DNA from 4 places in the Pseudarthrobacter sp. YAF2 genome. Region 2 is predicted to be linked to each of the others. Evidence: riboswitches for the same ligand, from Rfam matches in the RefSeq annotation. Region 2 holds a riboswitch; each other region holds the start of a gene.
The links. A riboswitch is a leader RNA that binds a small molecule or an ion and turns the genes downstream of it on or off. The one in region 2 is predicted to bind thiamine pyrophosphate.

Region 1 (7,847 bases), on a different contig from region 2:
CCACGCTGGCCGCGGCCTGCTGGGTGGCCAGATCCCGGGGGCGCTTTGCAAGCCCCAGCGGGGCCAGCCCGGCGGCGATGGCGCCCGAGGACACCAGGATGATTTCGGCACCGGCGTTGCGTTTGGCGGCCAGGGCGTCGGCCAAAGCCGTGAGCGACTCCTCGGAAATGCCGCCCTTGATACTGGTGAGCGAGGAAGACCCCACTTTCACCACGATGCGGCGGGCCCCTGCCAGCAGGCTTCTGTCCACGGAGCCCGCAACGGGCGCCGTGTCCGGGACCCTAGAGGTCATCGTCCGCTTCCATTCCGCCGTCCTTGACGGGCCGGGCAGCACGGCGCCCGCTGACGGACTCGGTCCAAATGCCGGCCTTGCGTTCAGCCTCGAGTTCGGCGCGCGCGGCAGCCTTGGCGTCCTTGCGCTCCTGCTGTTCCTCGCGCTTCTGGCCGCGCGTGGGGCGGTCGCCGATATCGGCGAAGCGCACGTCCGTGCCACGGGGTGAGGCCAGGAGTTCGGCGCCCGCCATCATGGTGGGCTCCCAGTCGAAGACCACGCCGTCATCCTCACCGATGACCACAGTGTCCCCCGGCTTGGCGCCCTGCTTGAACAGTTCGGTCTCCACGCCGAGCTTGGCCAGCCGGTCTGCCAGGTAGCCGATGGCTTCCTCGTTGGTGAAGTCGGTCTGCTTGACCCAGCGCTCGGGCTTCTCGCCGAGGACGCGGAACAGCGGCTCCAGGTTCTTCTCCTCGCGGCGGATCTTGAACCCGGCTTCATTGACGGCACGGGGCCGCAGCACGACGGGCTTGACCTTGGGCGGCTCGGCGGCAACGGCGTCGCGGGCGGCTTTGACGATCTCGGCCATGGCGAACCCAAGTTGGCGCAGGCCCTCGTGGCTGGTGGCGGAGACCTCAAAGACGCGGTATCCGCGCGATTCCAGTTCCGGGCGCACGAATTCGGCCATGTCCTTGCCGTCAGGCAGGTCCACTTTGTTCAAAGCGACCAGGCGGGGGCGGTGGTTGAGGGGAACCACCTGGCCGTCGGAGCCCGCGTAGCTCATGTCGACCGCGTACTTTTCGAGCTCAGCCTCGATGATGGCGAGGTCCGAGAGCGGATCGCGGTCGGATTCGAGGGCGCCGCAGTCAAGCACGTGGACCAAGGCAGCGCAGCGCTCGACGTGGCGCAGGAAGTTGTGTCCCAGGCCCTTGCCCTCGCTGGCGCCTTCGATCAGGCCGGGGACGTCGGCGATGGTAAACCGGACCTCGCCCGCCTGCACGACGCCAAGGTTGGGAATCAGGGTGGTGAAGGGGTAGTCGGCGATCTTGGGCCGGGCGGCGGACATTGCAGCGATCAAGCTGGACTTTCCGGCAGACGGGAAGCCCACCAGGGCGATGTCTGCGATGGACTTCAGTTCCAGGACCACATCGCGGGAGTCGCCTTCGATTCCCAGCAGCGCGAAACCGGGTGCGCGCCGCTTCTGCGAGGACAAGGCGGCGTTGCCCAGGCCGCCCACGCCGCCGGCTGCGGCGACGTACTCGGTGCCCTCACCCACAAGGTCCGCCAGTACGGTGCCGTCCTTTGACTTGACCACTGTGCCGTCCGGAACGGGAAGGATCAGGGTCTCGCCGTTCTTGCCGCCGCGCCAGTCGCCCATGCCGGGACCGCCGTTGCTGGCGTGCCGGTGCGGTGCGTGGTGGTAATCGAGGAGGGTGGTGGTCTGGTGGTCCACACGGAGGATCACGTCGCCGCCATCGCCACCGTTGCCGCCGTCGGGCCCGCCCAGCGGCTTGAACTTCTCACGGTGGACGGAAACGCATCCGTGGCCGCCGGATCCGCCGGATACGTGAAGTACTACCCGGTCTACAAAGCTGGCCACGTGGATCTCCTCAGAATGCTGTTTACGCGGCGCCCGGGGACGCCACAACGATTGTAGTGCGGTTAAAAGAACAGTGGAGCGGGCCCTCAGGCCCGCTCCACCGCTTCAAAACTGGTTGTTACTCTGCGGCTGCAGCAGCAACGATGTTGACTACGCGACGTCCGCGGCGGGTGCCGAATTCAACGGCGCCCGGGGTCAATGCGAACAAGGTGTCGTCACCGCCGCGGCCAACGCCGGCGCCCGGGTGGAAGTGGGTGCCACGCTGGCGGACGATGATCTCGCCTGCGGAAACGACCTGGCCGCCGAAGCGCTTGACGCCGAGGTACTGAGCGTTGGAATCGCGACCGTTGCGAGTGGAGCTCGCGCCCTTTTTATGTGCCATCTGAAATGCCTGCCTCTAAATTCTGGGGAATCTGTTGAAATGCCTGAACAGTAACCGGTGGTTACTTGATGCCGGTGATCTTGACCTTGGTCAATTCCTGGCGGTGACCCTGGCGCTTCTTGTAGCCGGTCTTGTTCTTGAACTTCTGGATGACAATCTTAGGACCACGCAGGTCCTGGAGGATTTCAGCCGTAACAGTTACCTTGGCCAGGTCTTTGGCTGCGGAGGTGACCTTGTCACCGTCAACCAGGAGCAGCGCGGGCAGCTCAATGGTGCTGCCGGCTCCACCGGCGACGCGGTTCAGGGTAACGAAGTCTCCAACGGAAACCTTCTCTTGGCGGCCGCCTGCGCGGACAATCGCGTACACCACTTGGGAACTCACTTCTCTCGACGTTTATAACAAAATTTGCGTGCGGAACCGACTCACTAAAAGCCTGGTTTCTCGCTGTGCCTCAACGCCGTGGGGTCATAACCCAAGTGTTGGCGTAAGCACCGAAGATCCAGAATACGCTAAATCCGTCTCCAGCCGCAAATGAGGCTGGTTCCGGCGGGCCGGCTGTGATAGTAACCACAACTTGGCATGCAGCGCCGCAACTGTGCGTATCCATCATAGCCGCGTCGCCGCCGTCGGACGTCAGGAGTGCAGGCGCGGCGCGTCGAAGAACTCCACTTCAAGCCGGCAGGACTGCTTGAACGCCGTCACCATGGCAGCCTGTTCCTGGTCAGAGACCTTCCGTCCCGCCGCATCCACGATCGCGATGGCCTGCCGGGTGGCCTCCGCGAAGCCTTCGTCGGCGTACGTGCGGAGCCATGCGGCGTAGGCGTGCCCGTCAGGTTCGCCCGCGGCGAGGAACTGGCCGTGCAATGTCCTGCCCACCTCGGCGTAGAGCCAGAAGCAGGGTAGGACAGCGGCGGCAAGGACGGCATAGCTGCCCGACGCCGACACTGCGGTGAGGTGGTCAACGTAAGCCTTGGTGACGGGTCCAAGACCGGTTAGCCCGGGCCGGGTGCTGAGCCATGAGCGGTGGAGTTCCGATTCCACTTCAAGGCACTGCCGGGCTGAGCCTGCCCAGAACAGCTGCTCCGCTTCGGAGGGGGCCAGGGCGCTGGCCCGGGCCAGGACCCGGGAGTATCCGTTCAGGTACAAGGCGTCCTGGGCGAGATAGTAGGCGAAGTCCTTCTCAGCCAGTTCGCCTGAGGCCAGGCCGTGGATGAACTCCAGGGCGTAGATGTCCGCCAGGTCCTCCCGGGCTTCGGCCCAGAGCCGGGCAGCGAAGCCGCCTTCCTGGAGATGTGGCCGCACATGGTGGAAGTGGTGCACGGGTCCGTTCCCCCGGCCGACCTCGAGCTGGCCCGAATTCTCAAGCGCCCCGGCAAGCCAGGGCTTGACCGTCCGCAGCGACGCCTCCCAGTCGCCCAGGCGGGCCTGGACCGTTGCCATGGCAGAGGACAGCGAACAGCCCGTGCCATGGCTGTTCCGGGTATCGATGCGGGTACCGGGCACTTCCACGACATCATGCGCCAGCACGCCGGCGGTGTTCACCAGCGCGTCCGGGCAGCTTTCGCCTGACAGGTGTCCGCCCTTGACCAGAACGGTGGCGCCGGTGGCATCAGCCAGGCGCCTGCCCTGGTCCAAGGCTGCTTCCCAGTCCCCTGCCGGCTCCTCACCCACCAGCATGGCGAGTTCCGGCAGGTTGGGGGTGATGAGGTGGGCAAGGGGCAGCAATTCCCGGAGGGCGGCTTCGGCGGATTCCTTCAACAGTCGGTCGCCGCTGGTGGCCACCATCACCGGGTCCAGGACCACGACGGCGGGACGCACCTTTTCGAGCCATTGGCGGACCGTGCGGATCACCGCTTCGTCACCGAGCATGCCGATCTTGACGGCGTCGATGGTGATGTCGTCGCTGACGGCATCGAGTTGCTGGGCCAGGAAGGGCGCCGGTGGAACGTGGACGGCCACAACGCCGCGGGTGTTCTGTGCGGTGAGTGCGGTGATGGCAGCCATGCCGTATCCGCCGTGGGCTGCAATGCTCTTGAGGTCCGCCTGGATTCCTGCGCCACCGGATGGATCGGAGCCCGCGATGGAGAGGACACGTGGCACCTCCCGGCCCACCGGACTCCCGGAGGGAGCCGTGGAGGCAGTTGGCAGGGGCATGGAAAGGGTCGAAGACAACAGACATCCCTTCGCCGGTACTAGCCGGACAGGTTCAACGGGTGTGGATCTCAGCCGGCCTTCTGCGCGGCACCCCGTGTCGGTTTCCCAGCCTAGCCGGTAGCCCCGGGCCGCGGTAAAGGTGACGGCCCCCGGATGCGGGAAGTCCCCGCCTGGTGGACTGTTCCCCCCGAAATAACGGGGGGAACGGTCCACGGGACGGGGACTTCATAGGCAACCTTTGACGCGCGGCCTAGAGTTCCGAGGCTGGAACGCCGACGCCGAGGATGATGGGTTCCTCTGACGGCTTGCCCGTATCAGCAGGCTTTGCCGTCTGCTGCTTCGCGGGTTCCGGGGCCTTGGCTGCGTGCGAGTGGCCGGTATTGGCGGCCTGCACGTTCTCATGGTGCTGGACAGCGGTTTCGTTGGCAGCACCCTGGGCCCGGCTGGCTGCCCGGTGGCGGCGCGGCCTGCGTTCGCGGGTCTGCTCCAGCGTGTGGTCGGAGTAGTCCTTCTCAGCCGGCGCTTGCCCGACGCGCGCCTGGGCTTCCCCGCCCTGCGGCAGGTGCTCCGGCGCGGTCTGTTCCGTTGCCGGCTCAGCGGCTCCGGCGTTCCCCGATGCGGCCTCAACGGGCGACGCCGGCTGGCCGAGGTGGGCGAATGCTTCCGCAAGCCGGTCCAGCGTCAGGGCAGGCCTGGGGTGCTGCTCCTCCGCATGCTCCACGAACGGAAGCGGGACTTTCTCGCCGCCAAAGGTCAGGACCGCCGCGGGACGCCCGTGGGCGTCGGCGTCGTGCGTTTCCCCGTCGGCTGCCGGAGCAGGCTGCACCGGCGTTTGCGGGGCGGGAGCCTGCTGTGCCGGCACCTGCCGGGCCGCGGCCAGCTCGTCGTCGTGCACGTGGGCCGCGTGGGCGGCGGCGGCGATGTTCGCCAGGGCAAGCCGGGTGGCCTCCGCCTTGGCGTGCCGCTCGGCGTCGGCGGGATCAGGCTGCACGGTGTGGACGTGCACCGCAGGTGCCGGTACCGACTCGGCCTGCTGGCCGCCGCGTCCGCGCCGGCGTTTGCGCTCGGTCCGGGGACCGGGCTGGCCGGCGTCGATCCGCTGCCCCTCGGGGCGGTGGGCTTCCCCACGGGCGTCGGGACGGTTGTCGGCGCGCTGGACGTGGTGTTCGGCCGCCACGATATTGGCCCGCCGGTGCTCCACGGGATCGTCGTGGGTCACCACGCCGCGTCCGGCGCACGCCTCACACTGCTCGCCGAAGACTTCCAGCAGGCCGGTGCCCATGCGCTTGCGGGTCATCTGGACCAGGCCAAGGGACGTGACCTCGGCGACCTGGTGCTTGGTCCGGTCGCGGCCCAGGCATTCCACCATGCGGCGCAGGACCAGGTCGCGGTTGGATTCGAGCACCATGTCGATGAAGTCGATCACGATGATGCCGCCGATGTCGCGCAGCCGCAGCTGGCGCACCACTTCCTCGGCAGCTTCGAGGTTGTTCTTGGTGACGGTTTCCTCGAGGTTGCCGCCGCTGCCGGTGAACTTGCCGGTGTTGACGTCCACCACGGTCATGGCTTCGGTGCGGTCGATGACCAGGGAACCACCGGAGGGCAGGAATACCTTCCGCTCAAGTGCCTTGTGGATCTGCTCGTCGATGCGCCAGGCGGAGAAGATGTCCTGGTCCTTGGTCCACTTCTCGAGGCGTCCCACCAGGTCCGGGGCCACGTACGTGACGTAGGCCTCGATGGTGTCCCAGGCCTCCTCGCCGGAGACGATGAGCTTGGAAAAGTCCTCGTTGAAGACGTCGCGGACCACCTTGATGGTCAGGTCCGGTTCGCCGTACAGCAGTTCGGGAGCAAGGATCTTGGTGGAGGTGGACTGGCTCTCGATGCCTTCCCATTGCGCGCGGAGGCGGTTGATGTCGTGCGTCAGTTCTTCCTCGGACGCGCCCTCGGCCGCGGTGCGGACAATGACGCCGGCGTGTTCGGGGAGACGGTCCTTGAGGATGCGCTTGAGGCGGTTGCGTTCGACGTCGGGCAGCTTGCGGGAGATGCCGGTCATGGAGCCGCCTGGCACGTACACCAGGTAGCGTCCGGGGAGGGAGATCTGGCTGGTGAGCCGGGCGCCCTTGTGGCCCACCGGGTCCTTGGTCACCTGGACCAGGACGGTGTCGCCGGACTTGAGCGCGTTTTCGATCCGGCGCTGCTTGCCTTCGAGGTTGACGGCTTCCCAGTTGACCTCGCCGGCGTAGAGCACGGCGTTGCGGCCGCGGCCAATGTCAACGAACGCCGCTTCCATGGACGGCAGCACGTTCTGGACCTTGCCCAGGTACACGTTGCCGATCAGCGAGTCCTGCTGGGTCTTGGACACGAAGTGCTCGGCCAGGACGCCGTCTTCGAGGACGGCGATCTGGATTCTGTCGTCACGCTGGCGGACGATCATCTGCCGGTCGACGGACTCGCGGCGGGCCAGGAACTCGGCTTCGGTGATCACCGTGCGGCGGCGGCCGGTGTCGCGGGATTCGCGGCGGCGCTGCTTCTTGGCCTCGAGGCGGGTGGAGCCTTTGACGCTGGTGACGCGGTTATTCACGGGCGCTTCGGTGACCGGGCGCGGCGCGCGGACGCGTGTCACCGTGTTGGGCGGGTCGTCATCCCCGCCGCCGGTCAGCTCAAGGTCCTGGTCACCGCGGCGGCGGCGACGACGACGACGCGAGGTCACGCCGTCTTCCAGCTGCACGTTGGCGTCCTCGTCGCCTTCGTCGTCGGCGTCAGCCTCTGCAGTGGCGCCGTCGGTGTCTTCGTCCGTCTTGTCATCAATGCGGCTGCGGCCGCGGCGGCCACGGCTGCGGCGCCGGCGCCGGCCGGCCGAGTCGTCGGCATCTTCGGCTTCGTCCTCGTCAGTCTCCTCAGCCGCGGGCACCGCGGGGCGTACCACAGTGCTCAGGTCCGGGGCCTGGAAGAGGACCGACGTCGCGGAACCCGGTTCGAGGAACAGGGAACCAAAGGGGCTCGCCGCCGCAGCGGACGCGGCTTCGCTTCCGGCTTCAGGAGCGTCGGTGGCGGCGGCAGGCTCCGGTGACTGCGCAGCGTCCCGGGGGGCCTCCTGCACGGTGCCTGGTCCACCGGCGATTTCCTGGGCCGCGGGAGCCTGCTCGGGGGTTTCTTCCGCTGCCGCTTCTTCCACGGCTTCCGGTGCTGCCGGGGCCTCGGCAGCGACATCCACGGCCGGTGATGCGGCCTCCGGGGCCGGGGACGCGACCTTGCGGGTGGCTACCCGACGACGGCGGACGGGCTTCGTTTCGACGTCCGCTTCGGCATCCGTGGCGGGGATGGCGGCCGGGCCCTCTTCGGCCCGTGCCGCTGCGGAAACCTCAGCCGAATGGGCGGCGGCAGCGGCAAGGGACTCGGCGTCATCCGCGAATGCCGGAAGGGGTTCAGCAGCGTCGGG
Region 2 (7,847 bases):
CGCGGTAGGTCGGGCCGTGTTTCTCCCAAAAAACGCTTACCTGGCCGTCGAAACGGAAAATTGAGCCCCACACGTACGGCTTGCCCAGGATGGCGGCGGCATCGTTCACCAGGTACCTCGTGGCGAAATTGTCCGCGCCGTCGAGGATGAGGTCATACTCCGCGAACAGCTCCAGGGCGTTGCCCGAATCCAGGCGTACGTTGTGGAGCCGGACGTCCACCAGCGGGTTCAGTGCGGCGATGGCATCGCGCGCCGACTCGATCTTAAGCCTTCCCACGTCCCCCACGCCATGGATCACCTGGCGCTGCAGGTTGCTTAGGTCCACCACGTCGTCGTCAATGATGCCCAGCGTGCCCACCCCTGCCGCGGCAAGGTACAGCAGCGCGGGAGAACCGAGGCCGCCGGCGCCGATGACCAGGACTTTGGCGTTCTTGAGCCGCCGCTGCCCCAGTGCGCCGATCTCGGGAATGATCAGGTGCCGGGAGTACCGTTCCACCTCGGCGGGCGTCAGGCCGGCAGCTGGTTCCACCAATGGATCCAGGGAATGGGTTGAAACATTTGCGGTGAACGTCGAAGCCATACTTCAATGTATGCCCCGGGATACCGCCGGGTCATATTACCCAGCAGTAAAGTGAATGTAACTGCAATGGAAAGAAGGACAACTGTGGTCCCTGAAGCACGGGCCGACCGCCCGCCCGCGGCCGAACCGCAAACTGCCTCCCGCCCCGCAGGCCAACGGTCCGCCCGGCTGCCCCGGGACGAGCGCCGCGCGCAGTTGCTTGCGGCCGCCCAGGAAGTATTCGTTGCCAATGGCTACCACGGGGCCGCGATGGACGAAATTGCAGAAACTGCCCATGTGAGCAAGCCCGTGCTGTACCAGCACTTCCCGTCCAAGCGTGAACTGTACCTGGCCCTGCTGGAAAGCCACCTGACGTCACTGACCGAGCTGATGCTCGGCGCCTTGAACTCCACCACTGACAACGACGAGCGCGTGCAGGCCGTCATGCGCGCCTACTTCCACTTCATTGCCAACGACGACCAGGCGCACCGCCTGGTGTTCGAATCGGACCTGATCAACGATCCCGATGTCAGCTCCAGGCTGGAGACGTTCAACCGGACCTTCGCCGACGCCATCGCCCGGGTCATTGCCGAGGACACCAAACTCCCCCACTTGGAGGCGGAACTCCTGGGCCGCGGCCTGGCCGGGATGGCCCAGGTCAGCGCCCGGTATTGGCTGGAAACGGACGGCAACCTGGACCTCAACGTGGCCAGCGACCTCATCTACCGTTTAGCTTGGCGCGGAATCTCTCGCTTCCCCAAAGAGTCCTAGACTACAAATGAGACATCATCGACGAACTTCAAAGGCTGGGAGGCCCCCTTGGAAATTAAGATCGGCGTTCAAAACGTTGGCCGCGAAATCGTGCTGGAATCAGACCAGGATGCCGAAACGCTGGCCAAGACCGTTGGCGAGGCCATCAACGCAGGCACCCAACTGCGCCTGAAGGATGACAAGGGACGCCTGATCATTGTTCCCGGCAACGCACTGGCTTATGTGGAAATCGGTGCCGAAGAGGTTCGCCGCGTAGGTTTCGGCCAGTTCTAGGCCGCTCCCCCGTTCCAAGGAGATCCATGCTTTCGCTGACCATTGTGGTGCTGGCCACGCTCACAGCCGGTTTCATCGTCTGGGCCAATGACAAACGCCATGCCAGGTATGGTGCGGGTCTTCCCGCCGGTATCGCCGTTGGTGTTGCCGCACTGGCGTGGATCATCCTTATGGCGGCCGGTTTCGGCTACCTTCCGGGGCTGACGTGGCTTCCCTGGGTCCTGCCCATCGCCCTCGGCACTGCCGCGGCCATCGCCGCCGTCGTCTATCTGGGCCGTACCCGTGCGCGCCATGACACCGAGCGGCTGAACGCGGTGCTGCGGAGCTGAACGGCTCCTGCCTGCTGACAGCTGTGGCCACCACCCGGACGGGTGGTGGCCACAGGTCTATAAGGGCCTAGAGGAACTCTGCCCGGCCCTCCATCGCCGAAGACGCCAGGGCATGTTCCCGGCGCGGAATGCGTCCGGCAGCCCTCGCCATCCTGCCCGCGATCACGGCGTGCTTGAACGCTTCGCCCATGAGGGACGGGTTCTGCGCCCGGGTCACGGCAGTGGCCAGCAGTACGGCGTCGCACCCCAGCTCCATGGCCAGTGCGGCGTCGGAGGCCGTGCCGATGCCGGCATCCAGGACCACCGGCACCGACGCCCGGGACACGATGAGCTCGATGTTGTGCGGGTTCAGGATCCCCAGTCCGGTGCCGATCGGTGCACCGAGGGGCATCACGGCGGTGGCGCCAAGGTTCTCCAGCCGCAGCGCAAGCACGGGATCGTCGTTGGTGTAGGCAAAGACCTTGAAGCCGCGGTTGACCAGCTGTTCCGTGGCGTCCACGAGTTCCACAGCGTCCGGCAGCAGGGTCTGTTCGTCGGCGATGACTTCCAGCTTCACCCAGTCGGTTTCGAGGGCTTCCCGGGCCAGTTCCGCGGTGAGGACCGCGTCCCGGGCGGTGAAGCAGCCGGCGGTGTTGGGCAGGACCTTGATCCCGTTGTCCACCAGCAGCTGGAACAGCGAGCCTGTTTCCGCCGTGGAGTACCGCCGCATGGCCACCGTGGTCAGCGCGGTGCCGGAGGCCAGGAGTGCCGCGCCCAGGCCGTCCAGGCTGGGCGCACCACCGGTGCCCATGATGAGCCGGGATCCGAGGGCGACGCCGTCGATCACCAGTGCGTCATCGGCGTCGGCCTGGCTAGCGGTGTTGATGGTGCCGGTTTCGGTCATGGTGTCAGCCTCCCTGTACTGCTGTGACGAGTTCGATGTCGTCGCCGTCGCCGAGCGCGGTGCCGAACCATTGGCTGCGCGGCACCACCTGGGCGTTGTGCGCGACGGCGACACCCAGTTTCCTGCCGTCCGTCGCCTGGCCATTGGGAGCCAGCGGCCGCCCGGTCACCTCGCTGACAAGCGTGGTGATGGAGGCGCCGTCTGCCACCGTATGCGGGTTTCCGTTGAGGATGATATTCACGCTGTCTCCTTCATGTGGGGGCTCGGGACGGCAGCCGCCGGCCTGGAAAAACGGTCCGGACTGAACGGCGCCCAGCGGGGATCGGCTGCTCCGTCGAGCAACGCCGTGCAGATCGCCGCGGCCGCTGGAGTGAGCAGCACCCCGTGCCGGAAGAATCCGGTGGCGATGATGAGTCCCGGGACGTGCCCGTCCCCGGGATCACGGGATCCCGGGGACACCGCCACCCGCCCCAGCAGGGGCGCATTGTCGGGGGTCCCGGGGCGGGCCCGTGCGGTGCACTCCAGGAGTTCGAGTTCGGCGACGGCGGGAACCAGCGCCTGGGCGTCCCGGAGCAGCTGGTACACGCTGCCGGCGCTCACGGCGTCGGAGAGCGCGTCCTCCCGCTGGGAGGCTCCAATGACCACTGTGCCGTCCTGCCGGGGGACGATGTACACCGGGATCCCGTGAACCAGCCCGCGCACCGTGGCGGTCACCAGGGGGCGCAGGTGCTGCGGCACGGAAAGGCGCAGGATGTCACCGTGCACTGGCCGCAGCGGCAGTTCAAGGCCATCGGGCAGGCCGTCAAGGGATCCTGCGTGCAGGCCGTTGGCCACCACCGTTTCCCCCGCAACCACAGTGCCGCCACCGGCAAGGCGCACCCCAGCCACCGCCCCGCCCTCCCACAGCAGCCCGGCCGCGCGTTCCGGTACGGCATACCCGTCACCGGCACCGGCAACCGCCAGTTCCGGGGTTTCGCGCGCCGCTCCGCCAAGGGCCAGGCGGAGGGACGCTATCAGACGCCTCGGGTCCACCTGGTGGTCGGCCGGGGTGTCCAGCGCGCACGAGATCGCGGGACTCAACAGTGGTTCGCGGCCGCGGGCTTCGCGCACGGTCAGCGGTTGGACCTCCAGACCGTTGGCCTGCTGGACGGCACGCAGGTCCATCAAGGCCCTCCGGTCTGCGGCGTCGATGCCCACGGCGAGGGTCGGCGTCGTCAGGTATCCGGTCCCGGCACCGGCCGCGGTGGCGACGCCGGCGGCGAACCCCGGCCAGCGTGATGATGCCTCGGTCATGAGGTCCAGGAGGTCCTCTTCCTGGTAATGCAGCTCGCTGACGGGGGCCAGCATGCCGGCAGCGGCCCAGCTGGCGCCGGCGCCGGGCGCGTCATCGATGAGCACAACGGACCGCCCGGACCGCTGGATTTCCCAGGCGATTCCGTGTCCCACCACTCCCGCGCCGATGACGGCGACGTCGGCCCGGATGGCATCACCGGTGGACCCGGGGAGGGCGTTGCTCGCGGTAGGCATAGTGTGGTTCCTTCCCTACGCCGGTATTAGCCGGATCAGGTCAAGCGGTCGGCTCTGACGCCCTCTCAGCCCGGTGCTTTGTGACAGCTGCCGCGGGCTCCCGCAGTACCACCCCAGTTTAGAGGAACTAGGCTGGCAGGCATGAATATGTCCCCCTCATCTGTTCCTGTCCTCGAGGCGGCCCGCCTGTACCTCTGCACGGATGCGCGCCGGGACCGCGGCGACTTTGCCCGGTTCGTGGATGCCGCGTTCGCCGGCGGCGTGGACATCATCCAGTTGCGCGACAAGACCATTGAGGCTGCAGAGGAACTGGACCTGCTGGCGGTATTAAAGGAGACGGCGGTGCGCCACGGGCGGCTGTGGGCCGTCAATGACCGCGCGGACATCGCGGTTTTGTCCGGGGCACCGGTATTCCACATCGGCCAGAAGGACCTTCCGTTGGCGGCGGCCCGGACGCTGGTCAACGGCAACGCAGCCATCGGGCTCTCCAGCCACAGCCCGGACCAGGTGGATGCCGCCCTCTCAGCAGCTGCCGGCCCTTCCCACCTGGACTACTTTTGTGTGGGCCCCGTCTGGGCCACGCCCACCAAACCCGGCCGGACCGCCGTCGGGCTGGAATTGGTGAAGTACGCCGCCCAAGCCTCCATGGATGCGTCAGACCCGGTGCCGTGGTTTGCCATCGGCGGCATCGACCACGGGAACGTCCACCAGGTGGCGGAGGCGGGTGCCCGCAGGATCGTGGTGGTCCGCGCCATTACCGAAGCGCCGGATCCCGCGGCCGCTGCCGCCTCCCTGCTCGACGCGCTGGACGCCGCCGCACCCGGGCCTGCATAATCCCAGGACTTGGAGTTACGCTGACTTTTGTGTCACATCATCGGTTGGCTCCCAATGTCCGCGACCATCAAAACGCCTTGGAAGAGGCCCTGGGTTCGTTGCGGACAGAACTCGAACTGCCGGGCCCTTATCCGGCAGCGGCACTGGAAGACGCCCGCGCCGCCGTGGCATCGCTGAAGCTGCCGTCCTATGACCTGACCGCTGTCGCGTTCGTGACCATCGACCCCGCCTCGTCCACGGACCTGGACCAGGCCGCGTTCATCGAACCGGACGGGAGCGGCTACCGCGTGCTGTACGCGATTGCCGATGTTCCGGCCTTTGTTGCACCGGGAGGTCCGCTGGATGCCGAAACCAGGCGCCGCGGCCAAACGTTCTACGCTCCGGACGGCCGTATTCCGCTGCACCCGGAAGTGATCAGCGAAGGTGCCGGGAGCCTGCTGCCGGGCCAGGAGTGTTCGGCGTTCGTCTGGGATTTCACGCTCGACGCCGACGCGGAAGTTTTGTCCGTGGGCGTCCGGCGGGCGCGGATCCGCAGCCGCGACAAGCTCAGTTACAAGGGCGCGCAAACCGACCTGGACGCCGGCACCGCTCCCCCGGTGCTGGAACTGCTCCGGGAGGTAGGCCGGAAACGGGTCGCGCTGGAGCGGGCACGCGGGGGCGCCAGCCTCAACATGCCCGAGCAGGAAATAGTGCAGTTGCCCGACGGCGGCTACCGGATTGACGCGGTCCCGCAGCTTCCCGTGGAGGATTGGAATGCGCAGATCTCCCTCATGACGGGTATGGCTGCCGCCAACCTCATGCTGGCGGGAAAGGTGGGCATCCTGCGCACCATGCCGGCCCCGGATGAACGGTCGCTGAGGCATTTTCGGCTGCAGACCGAAGTGCTGGGCAGGCCGTGGGACGGGGAAGTCAGCTACGGCGAGTACCTGCGGTCGCTGGATCCCACCGATCCCCGCCAGCTGGCCATTATGCATTCGGCAGGGATGCTGTTCCGCGGCGCGTCCTACACCGCGTTCGACGGCACGGTCCCGGAAGACGGTATCCAGTCCGCCATCGGCGCCGCCTATGCCCACACCACCGCACCGCTGCGCCGGCTGGTTGACCGCTTCGTGCTGGTGATCTGCGAGGCCCTCAGCAACGGCGGGGATGTTCCCGGCTGGGCACGTGAGGCGCTGCCGCTGCTCCCGGGAATCATGGCCGGTTCCGACCAGCTTGCGTCGCGGATGGAGCGGATGGCGCTCGATACGGTGGAAGCGGCGCTCCTGGTGAACCACATCGGGCAGGAGTTCGACGCGATCGTCATTTCCGGGTCCAAGCCGCAAAACGGAAACGGTAATGGCAACGGGGCTGCCAAGAACGGGAACGGCAACGGCAGTTCCGGGATCATCCAGATCGCCGAACCGGCTGTCACGGCCCGCTGCGCCGGCGAACTGGTATCCGGCACCAAGGTCCGAGTCCGGCTGATGTCCTCGGACATCACCACCCGGCAAATCCACTTCGAACTCGTCTCCTGAGGGCCCGGAAGACGCGGCAGGGCGGTCCGAAACCGCGTTTCCGCCCCTGTACGGCTAGACTGGGAAGGTAGAAATGGATGCCCGGTCGTTGATTTCCTTAATTTGAAACCAACAAGCCCGCCCCTACGCGATCTTGAGATTTGCCCGTTGGTCACCAGTGCCAGCATTAGATAGCCCGCGATCGGCTTCCACTGGATTTGCTTGCGCGCCCGAGCGTGCTCCGGAACGGCCAGGACTGGCCGGCCCGTCGAGCAGGCTGCGCCATTGCCCAAATGAATAAGGAAACTCCCCGTGAGTGAATTGCATACCCACCAGCTCCTGACCGATGCGTCCGGCACCGAGACCATCGAGCCGGAAGAAACCATTATCTCGGACGAGACACCGCATGAGATCGCGGAGAAGTCCTTTGCCGACTACAACGTCCGTGAAGACATCGTGGAGTCCCTGGCCGACGCCGGGATCACCCACCCCTTCCCCATCCAGGCCATGACCCTGCCGGTGGCCCTGGCAGGGCACGACATCATTGGCCAGGCCAAGACCGGTACCGGCAAGACCCTGGGCTTCGGCATTCCGGCGCTGCAGCGGGTCATCGGCCAGGACGACCCCGGCTACGCCAAGCTGGCCGTGCCCGGCGCCCCGCAGGCCCTGGTCATTGTCCCCACCCGTGAACTGGCCGTTCAGGTGGCCAACGACCTCCAGACGGCGTCCCGCAAGCGCAACGCCCGGATCACCACCATCTACGGCGGCCGCGCCTACGAGCCCCAGGTGGAAGCGCTGAAGCAGGGCGTCGAGGTAGTGGTGGGCACCCCCGGGCGCCTGATCGACCTGTATAAGCAGAAGCACCTGAGCCTGAAGAACGTGAAGCTCGTGGTCCTCGACGAGGCCGACGAAATGCTGGACCTTGGCTTCCTGCCGGACGTTGAGACCCTCATCGCCGGAACCCCGGCCGTCCGCCAGACGCTACTGTTCTCGGCGACGATGCCCGGCCCCGTCATCGCGATGGCACGCCGCTACATGACCCAGCCCACGCACATCCGGGCAGCTGATCCGGATGATGAAGGCCTGACCAAGCGGGACATCCGCCAGCTCATCTACCGTGCGCACAGCATGGACAAGACCGAAGTCGTGGCCCGCATCCTGCAGGCCCGCGGGCGCGG
Region 3 (7,847 bases), on a different contig from region 2:
TCGGACGGGAAATACTCAATCTCGGCGTCGATCGCGGCCCGGCCGGTGATTCGAAGCGTGGTGGTTCCCACGCCCTCGATGGTGACGCCGAGCATCTGCAGGTAGAAGCAGAGATCCTGCACCATGTAGTTGGGGCTGGCATTGCGGATCACGGTTGTTCCCGGCCGGTGCGCGGCCGCCATGATCGCATTCTCGGTGACGGTATCGCCCCGTTCGGTGAGGACGAAGGAGCGGTCCTGGTTGTCCGCAGGGGGCGCCTGGACAGTGTAGAAACCGGCGGTGGCCTCCACCGAGAGGCCGAACTCGCGCAGTGCCTGCATGTGGGGTTCCACGGTGCGGGTCCCCAGGTCGCAGCCGCCGGCGTAGGGCAGCCGGTATTCCCGTGACTCATCCAGCAGCGGGCCCAGCAGCATGATGACGCTGCGGGTGCGCCGTGCCGCGTCCACGTCCATCGCTTCAAGGTCGAGGACGGCGGGGCGGCGCAGGCGGAGATCGGTGTCGTTAAGCCAGGTGCATTCCACGCCGATGCTGGTCAGCACTTCAACGATGCGGTTGACTTCCTCGATCCGGGCCAGGCGGCGGAGCACGGTGGTGCCCCGGTTGATCAGGCTGGCGCACAGCAACGCCACACCAGCGTTCTTGCTGCTGTTCACGTCCACGGCGCCGGACAGGGTGCGTCCGCCCTCCACCCGCAGGTGCGTCATCCTGGGCTTGCCCACGTTGACGATGCTCCGGTCGAAGATGTTCTCCAGCCGTTGGATCATTTTGAGGCTGAGGTTCTGCTTGCCCTGCTCCATCCGGGCGACGGCGCTCTGGCTGGTACCGAGTTCGGAAGCCAGCTGGCCCTGCGTCCAGCCCTTCTCGCTCCGGGCGTCCCTCAACATGGCGGCCACGTGGCCGGCGGTCTCCTGAGTCATGCCGAAAATATATCATGAATGAGCTAGGTGGCTGCGGATCGCCCTGCGAGGCAGCCAATCGGGGACAACCTACCCGCTACATGCGATAGTACCCGCCGGTAACGGCCTAGCTGCTGCCCAGCCACACCATATTCCAACTGCCCGCGGCAAGTGCCGCGCCCAGGGCAAGCCCGGCCACCAGGACGCCGCCGCCCACCACCCACAGGTCCAGCACACTGAACGTGGATTCGCGGGCCCAGGTCCGGTCCCCGCCGCCGAAGCCCCGCGCTTCCATGGTGACGGCAAGCCTCGATGCTCGGCGGATCGCCTGCACCAACAGTCCAAAACTCTGCCCCAGGGTGGCCTTCACCCGCCGGACCACGTTCCCTCGCGAACCCACACCGCGGGCGCGCCGGGCCATGCCGATCGTCTGCCATTCCTCGGCCATAAGCCCCACCAGGCGCATCGCCGCCAGGGTTCCCAAAACAAACCGGTGCGGCAGGCGCGCCTTCTGCGCCAGTGCATCCGCGAGGTCGGTCGGATCGGTGCAGCTCATCAGGAGCACCGCTGGAAGGGCGATCGCGAAGCCGCGCAGCAGGAAGCCGATGCCCAGCTGGAGGGACCCTTCGCTCATGGTCCAGATGCCGGCGTCGAGCAGGATCCTTCCGCTGTCCGGCGCCAGGATGGACGTGCTCCACCCGCCGATGGCGGCAGCAAGGATCAGCGGCCAGCCCCGCTGCCAGAGCAGCGACAGGGTGAGCCCCGCGAGGGGAAACAACATCAGCTCGAAAACCAGGGCCACGGAAGCGGACACCCAGTCGATGGACAGCGCCAGGACCGCCGTGATGAGCACGACGGCGGCGAACTTGCTCAGCGGATTGGCTCGGGCCAGGAGGGCGTGGTTGCCGCTCAACGTCAGTTGCTGCCTCATGGCGCCACCGGTTCCGCCACAGCCATCCGCAGCTCCGCCCCGCCCAGGGCAGCGGTGAATTCGGCGTCGTGGGTCACGGACACCACTGCCGTGCCGGCGTCCAGGAGTTCGGACAGGAACGAGGCCAGCTCGGCCCAGGTGGTGGCGTCCTGCCCGAACGTGGGCTCGTCCAGGACCAGCACCTGCGGGCTGGCGGCGAGGACCGTGGCCACGGACAGCCGCCGCTTCTCACCGCCGGACAGTGTGTAGGGGTTTGCGTCCACCAGCTGGGTGAGCCGCAGCCGCTCCAACAGTTCCTCCACCCGGTCCTCGCCGTGGCCAAGATGACGCGGCCCGAACAGCAGCTCATCCAGCACCTTGCCGGTCACGAACTGGTGCTCCGGCTCCTGGAACACGGTTCCCACCCTCGAGATCAACTGCTCGGCCTTCCACATGTAGGGGTCGATCCCGGCACCGCGGCTGAGGTCCACCGTGGCGGACACTTTTCCGGACACCGGCTCCAGGAGCCCCGCGAGGGTCAGCGCGAACGTTGATTTCCCGGCGCCATTGGGGCCGGTGACGGCCAGCGCCTGGCCGGCCCTGACCTGCGCGGCAACACCTTCCTGGACCGGAACCGGCGGGATTTTCCGGAAACCTTTGCGGCGGGGACGCTCGCGGGAGACGCCGAGGTCTTCGGCTGCCAGCAGGAGGTTGCCGGTTCCGGCGGCTGGGACGTCCGCCCGGCGGCGGGTTGCCGGCACGTACCCCGGCACCCACACCCCGGCGGCCGTCAGCATGGCCCGGGCTTCGCTGAGCACCCGGTCCGGGGGCCCGTCCAGGAGCACGGCGGGATCCGAGGCGGAGCCCGGCTGCAGGACCACGATCCGGTCCACCAGGTCCTTCCACACGGAGACCCGGTGCTCCACCACCACCAGGGTGGCTCCGGTCTTGTCCAGGCAGCGCGCCACGGCGTCGCGGACCTCCAGCACGCCGTCCGGGTCCAGGTTGGCGGTGGGTTCGTCCAGCAGGATCAGCCCCGGGCGCATTGCGAGGATGCCGGCCAGCGCCAGGCGCTGTTTCTGGCCGCCGGACAGGGCCGACGTCGGGTGGTCGAGCGGGAGGTGGGACAGCCCGACGTCGGCAAGCGCCTCGTGCACGCGCGCCCAGATGGCGTCGCGGGGCACGGCAAGGTTCTCGGCGCCGAAGGCGACGTCGTCCCCGACCCGGGAGAGGACCACCTGCGTCTCCGGGTCCTGCTGCATGAGTCCCGCACGCCCGCGCTGGGCGCGGGGCACGGCGCCGTCAACCAGCAACGAACCGGACTCGTCCGCGTCGCCGGCCTCGCCGTCGTCGTTGATATCACCCAGCACCCCGGCGAGGGCATGCAGCAGCGTTGACTTCCCGGCACCCGAGGGACCGAGCAGGAGCACCCGCTCGCCGGGGCTGATGTCCAGGTCGAGGGCATGGACGGCAGGTTTTGCCCGGCCGGCATGCCGCCAGCCCCAGCCACGGGCAGTGACGGCGGCGGGGCGGACGGCGCCCTGGGCTGGTGCCATCAGGAGAAGACAGGCTCCGTAGCGGCCTTGCGGGACGCGAAGGAGCTCAGCACGCCGGTACGTGCCAGGCCGCGCGTGGCGAGCCAGGACAGGGCACCGGCGAGGATGGCACCGGAGACGGTGGTCAACACGATGTAGGCCAGCTTGTCCGCACCGGAGTAGGCGATGTTCCAGCCCCACGGCGCGAACGAGTCGTTCAGTCCGCAGAAGAACCCAGCCGCGGCGCCGGCCAGCAGGGATACGGGCAGGTTGAACTTGCGGTACACGAAAATAACGAAGATGATTTCGGCGCCGAGGCCCTGGATGAAGCCGGAGAAGAGAACCGAGGCGCCGTACTGGGAACCCATGAGGAGTTCCCCGGTGGCGGCCACGGTTTCACAGAACAGGGCGGCACCGGGCTTGCGGATGATGAGCATCCCCAGCACGCCGGGAATCATCCAGCCACCCGCCAGCAGCCCCGTCAGGGGCGGGTAGGCGGCATTCATGGGGGCAGACAGCGCGGCTGCTCCCTGGTCCCATGCCCAGAAAATGACGCCGCCCGCGATGGCCACCAGCGCGGCGACGACGATGTCCACGACGCGCCAGGACTTACTGGTGGTCTTCTTGATTGCTGCAGTACTCATGTGATCCTCCTGGGAAACAGGAGGGGAAAGTGGACCCGGCTGACGGCTGTTGCCGTGCAGCCGCGGCACTTTGAGAACTCGACTCCCTTGCGCCGGTACTAACCGGATCAGGTTCGAGGGTCTGCGGCTGTTCCGCACTCTCAGCGCCCACCTGCGGTTCCTGGCAAGCCAGGTTGTCCGACGGCGGCGCTCCCCTGTCGTTATTGGTGTTGTTTTTCGTTGGGTAAGGCTTTTGATTGCCCTTCCGGGGCGTGGTCAAGTTTACACCGGGCAGGGGTGGATAGCGGGCTATGAGCGCCATTCCACCGCATGTGACAGGATTCGGCGGGCGCCCAGCCGGAGGCCTCGCTGGAGCCGCGCCCCACCAGGACGCCGTCCGGTTGCCTACCCCTATTGCACGCTGCCTGCCCGGGCGCCAGTGGTCCTGCAGGAGCCTCCGTGCAAAGCCTGCTTAGCTTTTATTAGTAATCATGCTTACTATATTGTTTCCCGGGTTTTCGAGAGGACAGGGCATGGGGGTCACCATGGCGGTCCGGCCTTCGTTCCCGTCCCCGCGGCAGACCAAGGAGCACGATGAGAATCCCGGACACCAGAGGCCCCCTCACCAGCGCCCTGTTCACAGTCCTGGCCCAGGCACCGGACGCCGCAGGGACGGAGCTGGACCGGCTCTACCGCCTCGCGGCACGGCAGGTGGCCGGCACCGGTGACATCATTGGGGACGAGGACATCCAACTGGCACTCTTTTGCCTCTACGAGCTCCATTACTCCGGCCTGGACAGCGTCTCGGACAACTGGGAGTGGGAGCCGGCGTTGATCAGGGTCCGGCAGCTGGTCGAGGAACCGTTCGAGGCGGCCCTCCGCGCTGCCGCACACCAGGCGGCCGGAGACTTCGAACTGCCCGACCGCGGCGCCATAACCAGCGACGAAGTAGCCGACGTCCTGTTCGGCCTCGCCGCCATGGACACCGGTCCCAGCCTCTCCCGCTACGTTGCCAGGAAGGCAAGCCTGGAGCAGCTCCGGGAATTCCTGGTCCACAAGGCGGTGTACCAGCTGAAGGAAGCCGATCCGCACACATGGGCCATTCCGCGGCTCAGCGGACGGCCCAAGGCGGCCTTGGTGGAAATCCAGGCGGACGAATACGGCGGCGGCCGGCCCGAGCGGATGCACAGCGCGCTGTTCGCCCGAACCATGCGCGGTCTGGGCCTCGACGACAGGTACGGCGCCTACGTTGATGCCGTCCCCGCAGTCTCCCTCGCCTCCGTGAACCTGATGTCGCTCTGCGGCCTGAACCGGCGGCTCCGGGGTGCCATCACCGGCCACCTGGCGATCTACGAAATGACGTCCTCCCAGCCCAACCGGTTTTACGGCAACGGATTCCGCCGGCACGGTTTCGGCGCGGAGGTTACCCACTACTTCGATGAGCATGTGGAGGCAGACGCCGTCCACGAACAGATTGCAGGCCGTGACCTCGCCGGCGGCCTCGTCGAAGCCGAGCCGCACCTCCTCGCGGACGTCCTGTTTGGGGCGAGTGCCGTAATGGCCCTCGACAGCAGGCTGTCCGCCCATCTGATCTCCTCGTGGGAGGCCGGGGCATCATCGCTGCGGACGGCCGTCCCGGCGGCAGCATGAGGCCTGCACCCCCGGATAGCCGGGCCCGCCAAGAACGGCAACAACTCGATGAAAGCGGTGCAGGCATGAATCCCGGACAGCGTGGAACCGGCTCCGACATGGATCAGGAATCCGCCACGGGCTCCATCGTGGTCTGCCCGGACGGGCCCCTGATCGTCCGGGGTGATTTTGAAATCGTCACGCCGTCCGGGGACGCCGTGCCCCGCGACCGCAAGACCGTTGCCTTGTGCCGCTGTGGCGCCTCGGCCATCAAGCCCTACTGCGACGGCACGCACAAGATGATCAAGTTCCGCACCGGCCCGGCGGCCGGTTAGCCAAACAACCCGCTTGCAGCCCGCCACGCCTTTGCCCGGACCAGCCCGGGTGTACGGCTAGGCTGGAGGAAGTCCGCTTTCCGCCCGCAAGGAGTAACAGGAATGAACCTTTTCATCAAGCTGCTCGGGACCGGGGTGAGCCTGGGCGCAGGCTTGGTCGGCACCAAGCTCGTCAACGCCATCTGGGAGAAGACCACCGGACAGAAGCCGCCAACCGGCAAGAACGAGGACGTGCCCACCAGCCTCCGTTCGGCGCTGACGTTCGCGCTGATCTCCGCCTCGGTCAGCGCGATCATCCAGGTCCTGGCCAACCGGGGCACCCAGCGCGCCATCACCCGGTTCGCCAAGTCGCAGGACATCGTCTAGCTACTGGCGGGTTTCGCCGTCGTCGCGGTTGTCCGTCCGGGCAGCCTCGGCGGCGGCTTTTTGCACCACGGCTTCAAGCTCATCCGCGGCAAGCAGTTCCCTGTGCAGGTGCTTGGTGCGGTAGCCGGCCCGGCCTACCATGTGCGCGGACACGGGCACCGTAAGCAGCTGGAAGATCCAGGCCACCACCAGCACCGGCCAGACCCACCATGTCCGCATCTGGAGTCCAATGGCTGCCAGCAGCAGGAACAGGCCCAGGACCTGCGGCTTGGTGGCGGCGTGCATGCGGCTCATCAGGTCGGGAAAGCGGAGCAGCCCGATCGCTGCGCCCAGCGACAGAAGCGCGCCCACCACCATGAACACGGCGGAGGCAAGGTCAATCCACGCATCGGCGCCGGAGACGTCAGGATTCATTCGGGTTCACCCTCCGGTCTGCGACGAACCGGGCCACCGTCACTGACCCGATGAACCCGATGATGGAAATGGCCACCACCAGCATCAGGTTGTTCAGGTGCCGGTTCACCGCCATGTCCACGCACAGGGCCCCGCCCAGGATGGCCAGCAGGACGTCGGCCGCGAGGACCCGGTCCAGAAGCGAAGGGCCGCGGGCAATCCGGATGATGGCCCCGCCGGCGGCCAGCGAGAAAATGACGGCCGTGACCGCCAGGACAACGGGCATCATGCGGATGCCTCCATTCGGACGGCTTCAAGTTCTTCGACAGAGCCCATGATGCGGATCAGGCCGGCCTCGATGGACCGTACCTCGTTCCGCAGGCCCTCGATGTCCTGCTTCGAGGTGATGTTGAGTGCATGCAGGTACAGGGTGGAGGCCGGCCGGTCCACCTCCACCACCAGGGAGCCTGGGATCAGGGAGATCACGTGCCCGGTGGCGGTGACGATCAGGTCCTGGTGGCTGCGGAGCTTTACCGCGACGACGGCGTTGGTCACCCTGGGTCCCCGGACGGTCGCCAGGTACAGGACCTGGCCGCTGGCCACCACCACCTTCCCCAGGAAGGCCAAGGCGAAGGGTACGGCGTACAGGATGTTGAACCGGCCGCTGAGCTCCACCGGCGGAAGGTAGAACAACCGGGCAACGCCCACCGCCAGCAGCGCGCCGAAGAGCAGGTTTCCGGGGCTGAAGTCCTGCCACAGGGCGCCCCACACAATCACCAGCCACACCAGCAGCGGAAGCTCCTGGCGCAGCGAAATCCGTTTGCGGCTCATCGTCCTCCTCCCGTTATGGTGGCCGGGACGGCGGTATTTTCGCCGAGGACCGACTGGATATACGGCGCCCGGTCAAGCATGTCCCGCGCGGCCTGGCCGGAGAGCCCGAACAGCGGCCCGGCGAACACTGTGAGGGCGACCCCGAGGACCACCAGGCCCAGGGTTGAGCCAACCATGGTGCGCGGCAGGAGCGTGACGGTGTTGAGTTTGGCACCCGGCCCGGCGGCGCGCCCCGAGGGGCCGGCCAGGAGCACCGGGTCCGGATGTTCGGCGTCCTCCGGCTTCCGCCAGAACGCGCGGTTCCAGACGCGGGCGATCGCCAGCAGCGT
Region 4 (7,847 bases), on a different contig from region 2:
TCGAAGTCGCTGACTCCATCGATCCGTACGGCATTTCCCCCAAGGGCGCCGTTTGCCGCGGGTTCGCTCCCTGCGTCGAGGAGGCCGGCGCGTTTCAGTGCGGCGTCGTGGGTGGCGACAAAGATCTCGGTGAAGCCCATGGCTGCTTGCCCTTCTTCCGTTGGCGGAACTGCGCGCCGGGAGCTGCCTGCTTCCGGGCCGTACGGAATCAGCCTAGTAGCTGCGGACCGGCAGGAGCACACGCCGGGCCGGTGCGGCAGGGCAGCCGGCGGGCACGGCTGCCGGCGGGGTCGGCAGCCGGCTGGGTCGGTCCGCCGCCGGGGTCGGTCCGCCGCCCGGGAACACCGGTCAGCGGACAGCCACCCGCAGCCGGTTGCGCCACGGGTCCTCGAACCGGAGCTCGGCGCCTGTGTGGTGAGCGGGCACTCCGGCGACCTTGAGGCGGTCAGCCAAGGCGCCGACGTCGTCCCCTGACGGAACTTCGATGAGGACTTCGCCGAGCCCGAGGGTGTCCTTGCGCGGGCCGGCGCCGCGGCTGTTCCAGACGTTCATGGCCATGTGGTGGTGGTAGCGGCCCGCGGATACGAACAGTGCCTGCCCGTGCCAGCCCGCCGTCTTTTCGAAACCGAGGGTGCCCACGTAGAAGTCGCGCGCCGTCTGGACGTCTCCCACCTGAAGGTGGACGTGACCTACGCCGGCGGCCGTCACGCGCTGGCCTTCGAGCGATTCCTCCGTGAGGTGCTGTTCCAGGTAGCGCTGCGGGGGCAGCGCGAGGCTGTCCATCACCACGTCCGTGCCGTTCCAGGACCAGTTGCGGCGCGGGCGGTCCCAGTACAGCTCGATGCCGTTGCCTTCAGGATCGGTGAAGTAGAAGGCCTCGCTGACCAGGTGGTCGGCGCTGCCGGTGAAGGACATCGGCTCGTACTGCGCCGCGGTGGCGATGGTGGCGGCGAGGGAGGCCTGATCCTCAAACAGGAGTGCGGTATGGAACAGGCCGGCCTCTCCCCTGCCGGGCAGGTTCAGCCCGGGCGCCGGGGCCAGATGGACCAGGGGGCGGCCAAGACGGCCCAGGTACAGTCCACCGTCCTGTTCAGCCACCACCTCGAGGCCCAGTGCGCGCTGGTAGTAGTCGGTCATGACCTTCATGTCCCCCACCTTGAGCATCACCGTGCCCATGGCGAGGTCGGCAGGAAGCAGGTCCTGGCTGTTGGCTGCTGCGGTCATTGGAGGCTCCTTGTGTTGGCGGCCGTCCCGATGGCGGCCTGTCACACATTAAAATTACTTGAAGCTTCAATTTATTCCAAGTCCTGTGCCGCACTTTCGATCAGCGGATGATGCGGCCGCCGATCACCACGTGGTCCAGCCTGCTGATGGTCTCCGGGACCGCCCGTGGATCTTCACGGCACACGATGACGTCGGCGCGCGCCCCTTCTTCCAGGCCGTCCGCTCCGAGCCAGCGGCGGGCTGCCCAGCACGCCGCATCCAACGCTGCGGCCATCGGCAGGCCCGCGACGTGCAGGGCGAGGATTTCGTCCGCGATCCGGCCATGGCGGATGACGCTGCCGGCGTCTGTTCCGGCGAAGATGCGCACGCCCGCGGCATGGGCCTGCGCCACGCGCTCCAGCCTCCGCTCCCAGAGGGAGCGCATGTGGGCTGCGTACCGTGGAAACTTTGGTTCCGCCTGCGCGGCAATGTCCGGGAACGTGGCGATATTGATGAGGGTGGGCACGATAGGCACGCCTTGTTCGGCGAACCGGGGCAGGTGGCGCGGCAGCAGCCCGGTGGCGTGCTCGATGCAGTCAACGCCGGCGTCGAGCATCTGGTCCAGGGTGTCCTCGGCGAAGCAGTGGGCCGTCACCCGTGCGCCTTCGTCATGCGCCGCACGGACGGCATCACGGACGACGGCGGCGGGAAAGGAGGGCGCCAGGTCACCGGCGCCCCGGTCGATCCAGTCCCCCACCAGCTTGACCCAGCCGTCCCCGCCCCGGGCCTGCTTGCGCACGGCCTCAACGAGGCCCTCGGGTTCGACTTCGTGCGCGAAGCCGCGCAGGTAGCGGCGGGTCCGGGCGATGTGCCGGCCGGCGCGGATCAGCACCGGGAATTCCTTGCCGCCCTGCATCCAGCGGGTATCGGCGGGCGAGCCCGCATCACGGACCAGGAGGGTCCCGGCGTTGACGTCGGCCAAGGCTTGTTCCTGCGCCACGGCGGCTTCCACCGGCCCGGCGGGGCCCAGGCCTATGTGGCAGTGGGCGTCCGCGAAGCCCGGCAGCACCCAGCCGTCAAGCACCCGGTCAGGCGGTGGAGCGGGCCGGTGGAAGGTGAGCCTGCCGTCCACCGACCAGAGTCCGTGCCGCACCTGGTCCGGCGCAGCCAGGACGGGTCCGCGAAAGTGAATGATTCCTGCCATCCGGGCGTCCTTTCGTTGCCCGGACAGGCTAGCATCATCGATTGTTACAACGGACTTACGGAGGGCTGTGGTAGCTTCGTTGCTGACCACACGGGTGCCCTTGCAGGGGCTGAGATCGGGCTGACGCAGCCTGCGACCGTTGAACCTGTCCGGGTAATGCCGGCGAAGGAAGTGAGTATTCCCTTGAGTACGCAAAACACCCAGTTGAACCCTGCCCGCACGCTGTCCGGTTCCGATTCGGCCAGCGGCCCCGGCACCGGATCCACTCCGCAGGTGACGCAGTCCCTGAAGTCACATTCCCTGGCCTGGATCGACGATGCCGGTTCCGGAATCCGGGTCCCGGTGACCGAAATTGCCCTGGAGCCATCACCCAACGGACGGCCGAACGCACCCTTCCGGACCTACCGGACGGCCGGGCCGGGAAGTGATCCTGTGCGCGGCCTGCAGCCCTTCCGCGCCGAATGGATTGTGGCGCGCGGGGACACGGAAGCCTACAGCGGCAGGGAACGCAACCTGCTCGACGACGGACGCTCGGCCGTGCGCCGCGGTGCAGCCTCTGCGGAGTGGAAGGGCGCCCGGCCGGTGCCCCGCCGCGCCGTCGACGGCAGGACGGTGACCCAGATGCACTACGCCCGGCAGGGCATCATCACGCAGGAAATGCGCTTCGTGGCGCTGCGGGAGAACTGCGACGTGGAACTGGTCAGGAGCGAGGTTGCCGCCGGGCGCGCCATCATCCCGAACAACATCAACCACCCCGAGTCCGAGCCGATGATCATCGGCAAGGCCTTCCTGGTGAAGATCAACGCCAACATCGGCAACTCGGCGGTGACGAGCTCCATCGCCGAGGAGGTGGACAAGCTCCAGTGGGCCACCCAGTGGGGCGCTGACACGGTCATGGATCTGTCCACGGGGGACGACATCCACACCACCAGGGAATGGATCATCCGCAACTCGCCCGTCCCGATCGGGACCGTCCCGATCTACCAGGCGCTGGAAAAAGTCAACGGCGAGGCCAACGCGCTGACCTGGGAAATTTTCCGGGACACCGTCATTGAGCAGTGCGAGCAGGGCGTGGACTACATGACCATCCACGCCGGCGTGCTGCTGCGGTACGTCCCGCTCACGGCCAACCGGGTGACGGGCATCGTCTCGCGCGGCGGCTCCATCATGGCCGGCTGGTGCCTGGCCCACCACCAGGAAAACTTCCTCTACACGCACTTTGACGAACTCTGCGAAATCTTCGCCAAGTACGACGTCGCGTTCTCCCTGGGCGACGGTTTGCGTCCCGGGTCGACGGCGGACGCCAACGACGCTGCCCAGTTCGCCGAACTCGACACCCTCGCCGAACTCACGCAGCGCGCCTGGGAGTTCGACGTGCAGGTCATGGTGGAAGGCCCCGGCCACGTGCCGTTCCACCTGGTCCGGGAAAACGTGGAGCGGCAGCAGGAGCTGTGCAAGGGCGCGCCGTTCTACACGCTGGGACCGTTGGTGACCGATATTGCGCCCGGCTATGACCACATCACCTCGGCGATCGGGGCCACCGAAATCGCCCGGTACGGTACCGCCATGCTCTGCTATGTCACGCCCAAGGAACACCTGGGCCTGCCCAACAAGGACGATGTGAAGACCGGCGTGATCACCTACAAGATCGCAGCCCACGCGGCGGACTTGGCCAAGGGCCACCCGGGAGCCCACGAACGGGACGACGCATTGTCCAAGGCGCGGTTCGAGTTCCGCTGGCGGGACCAGTTCGCGCTCTCGCTGGACCCGGTGACGGCGGAAGAGTTCCACGACGAGACGCTGCCGGCCGAACCTGCCAAGACGGCGCACTTCTGCTCCATGTGCGGACCCAAGTTCTGCTCGATGCGGATCAGCCAGGACATCCGGAACGAATACGGGTCAGCCGACTCGCAGGCGGCCCTGGCGGACATGGCCTCCGGGATGCGGGAGAAGAGCCAGGAATTCCTGGCCGCGGGCGGCAAGGTCTACCTGCCGGAACTGCAGGTGCCTGCCGGCAGCTAGGAGGCCCGGGCCGGTTGGCTCCGGCTGACATCGCTGATGAACTGCCGGATGGCCCGGTCGCCCTCCACGGAGTCATGGGGCCGGTGCCCGCCCGCGGCAACGCGGTGCAGGGCGCCGGTCTCCCGCAGGTAACCGGCAATTTCCTCGTACAGCGGTTCCCAGCCCCCGGTGAGGACGAGCGTGGGGACGCCGGGAACAATGTGCAGGGGCGCTTCCCACGATGGGACCTGGAGCCGCAGCCGGCGTGCGGAGCGTTTCTCCTCCGGGGTGGCCGGCTGTTGGAGATCGGTGGCATAGACCCGCCGGACGAATTCCCGCTGGAAGTCCTCGTCACCGAGCTGGTGGCGGACATCCAGGAGTGGCTTCATCAGGCTGATATGTGCCGCCGTGGCCGGCAGTTCTGCGGTCAGGGAAAGGCACGCCGGTTCAACCAGGGTCAGCGAATAGACGAGGTCGGGGCGTTCGACGGCGGCCATCATGGCAGGGATTGCGCCCTGGGAGTGTGCCACCACATGTCCCCCGGCGGCACCGCGGCCATCATCCGCCAGGGACCGCAGCACGATGGCCGTGTCCTCGGCAAAGGATGATTCCACCGGTTCCGCGACGGCGTCATAGCCCTGCCGGCGAAGGAACAAGGCGTCGAAGGACAGCGCCATGCCGTGCTGCCGGGGCCACGCGGCGGCGCCGAAAGCTCCGGCGCCGTGCACGAAAACTACCCGCTGCTTGAACATGACCCAACCCTATTCCACGGCACCGACATCCCAACGGAAAAGCGCCAGGTGTCGTCTTGGGCGGTCAAAACGGCACCTGGCGCTTCCTGAAGCGGGAGAACTGCTACTTGCCCAGGAACTTGTCGAAGCCCTTGGGGAGGTTCAATTGCGCGGGATCGAAGTCGCCGCCCTGCTGGCCAAACGCGGCACCGGTGGGCAGCGCCTTGCCTGCATTGGCGCGCCGGGCTTCGGCATCCTTGCGCTCCTGCGCAGCCTTGGCCGGGTTGCCCGACTTCGCCTTCTTCTTCGGCGCGTTCTTGGCGTTCTTCCGCGCACCCCCGCCGGCACCGGGCATCCCCGGCATCCCGGGCATTCCCGGCATGCCGCCCTGGGCCATTTTCTTCATCATCTTCTGGGCCTGCGCGAAACGTTCCAGCAGGCCGTTGACCTCGGAGACGTGGACGCCGGAACCGCGGGCGATGCGCGCGCGGCGGGATCCGTTGATGATCTTCGGTGCAAGCCGTTCATGCGGCGTCATGGACCGGACGATGGCCTCGACGCGGTCGATTTCGCGCTCGTCGAACTGCTCCAGCTGCTGCCGGATGTTCTGCGCACCCGGCATCATCATGAGCATCTTCTTCATGGAGCCCATGTTGCGGATCTGCTGCATCTGGGCCAGGAAGTCTTCCAGGGTGAAGTCTTCCTGGTCGGCGAACTTCTTCGCCATCCGGGCCGCTTCGTCCTTGTCCCAGGACTTCTCGGCCTGCTCGATCAGGGTGAGCACGTCGCCCATGTCCAGGATGCGTGAGGCCATCCGGTCCGGGTGGAAGAGTTCGAAGTCGTCCAGGCCTTCGCCTGTGGAGGCGAACATGACGGGCTTGCCGGTGACCGAAGCGACCGACAGCGCGGCACCGCCGCGTGCGTCGCCGTCGAGCTTGGACAGCACGATGCCGGTGAAGTTCACGCCCTCATCGAAGGCGAGGGCCGTGTTGACGGCGTCCTGGCCGATCATGGAGTCGATCACGAAGAGGACTTCGTTGGGAACGATGGCGCGGCGGATCTGGCGGGCCTGCTCCATCATGTCCGCGTCTACGCCGAGGCGGCCGGCGGTGTCAACGATCACGACGTCGTGCAGCTTCTGGCGCGCTTCCTCCACGCCGGCACGGGCGACGGCCACCGGGTCACCGGCAGGGTGGTCCAGTTCGGTGGACGTGGCGCCTGGGTGCGGGGCGAAAACGGGCACGTTGGCGCGCTGGCCCACCACCTGGAGCTGGGTGACGGCGTTGGGGCGCTGAAGGTCGCAGGCCACCAGCATGGGGCTGTGGCCCTGGGCCTTCAGCCACTTGGACAGCTTGCCCGCCAAAGTGGTCTTGCCCGCGCCCTGGAGGCCGGCAAGCATGATGATGGTGGGACCGTTCTTGGCCAGCCGGATCCGGCGGGTTTCGCCGCCAAGGATCTCCACGAGCTCCTCGTTGACGATCTTGACGATCTGCTGGCTGGGATTCAGCGCACCCGAAACCTCGGCACCGAGCGCACGTTCGCGGACCTTCCCGGTGAATTCGCGTACCACCGCAACGGCGACGTCTGCGTCCAGCAGGGCACGGCGGATCTCCCGGACGGTGGCATCGACGTCGGCCTCGGTGAGGCGGCCCTTGCCGCGGAGATTTTTGAAGGTTGCTGTCAACCGGTCAGAGAGTGAATTGAACACGCGCCGTGAACTTCTTTCAAGAGATGATCGGGACTCGACTACCTAGGGTATCAAGTCAGCCACGGTAGATGGCATGCTGGCCAAATGACGAGCCAAACATCTGTGCAGACCCTGCTCATTCTCGGTGCCTCGGGCGACCTGACCGGCCGGCTCCTCCTCCCCGGCCTGGCCCGGCTGGCGGCGGCGGGCCGGGCGGATGGCCTCCGGCTGGTGGGCGCCGGATCGGATCCGTGGACCTCGGAACAGTGGCAGGAGCGGGTCCGGTCCTCGTTCGCCGCGGCAGCCGGCGCAGCGGACGGCCAGGGAAAGGAAGCCCTGGAGTCCTTGCAGAAGGAGACGGCGTACCACCAGGTGGATGTCACGGCCAAGGGTGCCCTTGCGGCCCTGCTGGCAGGGCTCAAGGGCCCCGTTGCCGTCTACTTTGCGCTTCCGCCCCGCATCAGCCAGCAGGCCTGCGAGACGCTCCAGCCAGCGGAGGTTCCGGAGGGCACCCGGCTGGTGATGGAGAAGCCGTTCGGCTCCAGCGAGGAGTCGGCGCGCTCCCTGAACCGTACCCTCGCGCGCCTGGTTCCGGAGGACCACATCCACCGCGTGGACCACTTCCTGGGCAAGGCGACCGTACTGAATATCCTGGGCCTGCGGTTTGCCAACAACTTCCTGGAGCCGGTGTGGAACCGGCAGCACGTGGAAAAAGTGGAGATCTTCTTCGACGAAGACCTGGCCCTTGAGGGCCGCGCCCGCTACTACGACGGTGCCGGCGCACTCCGCGACATGATCCAGAGCCACCTGCTGGAGGTTATGGCCCTCATGGCTATCGAGCCTCCCGCCACCATCGGCGAGCGCGACCTCCGCGACGCGGTCTCCAGCGTCCTTCGGGCCAGCAGCGTCCGCGCCCCGTTCACCGACACAACCCGCAGGGCGCGCTACACGGCGGGGTCGCTGGCAGGGAAGGCCGTCCCCGACTACGCGAAGGAAGAGGGGGTGGATGCCGGCCGGGGAA

Region 1: another riboswitch for thiamine pyrophosphate. It lies ahead of thiD (bifunctional hydroxymethylpyrimidine kinase/phosphomethylpyrimidine kinase); the one in region 2 lies ahead of thiO (glycine oxidase ThiO).
Region 3: another riboswitch for thiamine pyrophosphate. It lies ahead of AB4Y79_RS13640 (ECF transporter S component); the one in region 2 lies ahead of thiO (glycine oxidase ThiO).
Region 4: another riboswitch for thiamine pyrophosphate. It lies ahead of thiC (phosphomethylpyrimidine synthase ThiC); the one in region 2 lies ahead of thiO (glycine oxidase ThiO).

The regions. Positions count from the first base shown of each region.
Region 1 covers NZ_JBFRDA010000004.1:58,787-66,633, reverse strand. Annotated here, with positions in the region: gene proB (glutamate 5-kinase) at 1-292, opposite strand, end outside; gene obgE (GTPase ObgE) at 282-1,871, opposite strand; gene rpmA (50S ribosomal protein L27) at 1,990-2,253, opposite strand; gene rplU (50S ribosomal protein L21) at 2,315-2,623, opposite strand; gene thiD (bifunctional hydroxymethylpyrimidine kinase/phosphomethylpyrimidine kinase) at 2,888-4,408, opposite strand; TPP riboswitch at 4,416-4,513, opposite strand; gene AB4Y79_RS05755 (Rne/Rng family ribonuclease) at 4,659-7,847, opposite strand, start outside.
Region 2 covers NZ_JBFRDA010000002.1:120,996-128,842, forward strand. Annotated here, with positions in the region: gene moeB (molybdopterin-synthase adenylyltransferase MoeB) at 1-580, opposite strand, end outside; gene AB4Y79_RS02475 (TetR/AcrR family transcriptional regulator) at 665-1,330, shown strand; gene AB4Y79_RS02480 (DUF3107 domain-containing protein) at 1,379-1,603, shown strand; gene AB4Y79_RS02485 (hypothetical protein) at 1,630-1,932, shown strand; gene AB4Y79_RS02490 (thiazole synthase) at 2,000-2,815, opposite strand; gene thiS (sulfur carrier protein ThiS) at 2,820-3,056, opposite strand; gene thiO (glycine oxidase ThiO) at 3,053-4,342, opposite strand; TPP riboswitch at 4,337-4,456, opposite strand; gene thiE (thiamine phosphate synthase) at 4,490-5,176, shown strand; gene AB4Y79_RS02510 (RNB domain-containing ribonuclease) at 5,206-6,690, shown strand; gene AB4Y79_RS02515 (DEAD/DEAH box helicase) at 6,982-7,847, shown strand, end outside.
Region 3 covers NZ_JBFRDA010000012.1:93,334-101,180, reverse strand. Annotated here, with positions in the region: gene AB4Y79_RS13655 (UDP-N-acetylglucosamine 1-carboxyvinyltransferase) at 1-917, opposite strand, end outside; gene AB4Y79_RS13650 (energy-coupling factor transporter transmembrane component T family protein) at 1,024-1,827, opposite strand; gene AB4Y79_RS13645 (ABC transporter ATP-binding protein) at 1,824-3,362, opposite strand; gene AB4Y79_RS13640 (ECF transporter S component) at 3,362-3,985, opposite strand; TPP riboswitch at 4,052-4,191, opposite strand; gene AB4Y79_RS13635 (iron-containing redox enzyme family protein) at 4,559-5,614, shown strand; gene AB4Y79_RS13630 (CDGSH iron-sulfur domain-containing protein) at 5,713-5,928, shown strand; gene AB4Y79_RS13625 (DUF4235 domain-containing protein) at 6,031-6,294, shown strand; gene mnhG (monovalent cation/H(+) antiporter subunit G) at 6,295-6,708, opposite strand; gene AB4Y79_RS13615 (monovalent cation/H+ antiporter complex subunit F) at 6,698-6,976, opposite strand; gene AB4Y79_RS13610 (Na+/H+ antiporter subunit E) at 6,973-7,518, opposite strand; gene AB4Y79_RS13605 (Na+/H+ antiporter subunit D) at 7,515-7,847, opposite strand, start outside.
Region 4 covers NZ_JBFRDA010000014.1:16,911-24,757, forward strand. Annotated here, with positions in the region: gene AB4Y79_RS14905 (hypothetical protein) at 1-140, opposite strand, end outside; gene AB4Y79_RS14910 (VOC family protein) at 349-1,224, opposite strand; gene AB4Y79_RS14915 (amidohydrolase family protein) at 1,325-2,407, opposite strand; TPP riboswitch at 2,488-2,595, shown strand; gene thiC (phosphomethylpyrimidine synthase ThiC) at 2,591-4,429, shown strand; gene AB4Y79_RS14925 (alpha/beta fold hydrolase) at 4,426-5,160, opposite strand; gene ffh (signal recognition particle protein) at 5,264-6,847, opposite strand; gene AB4Y79_RS14935 (glucose-6-phosphate dehydrogenase) at 6,932-7,847, shown strand, end outside.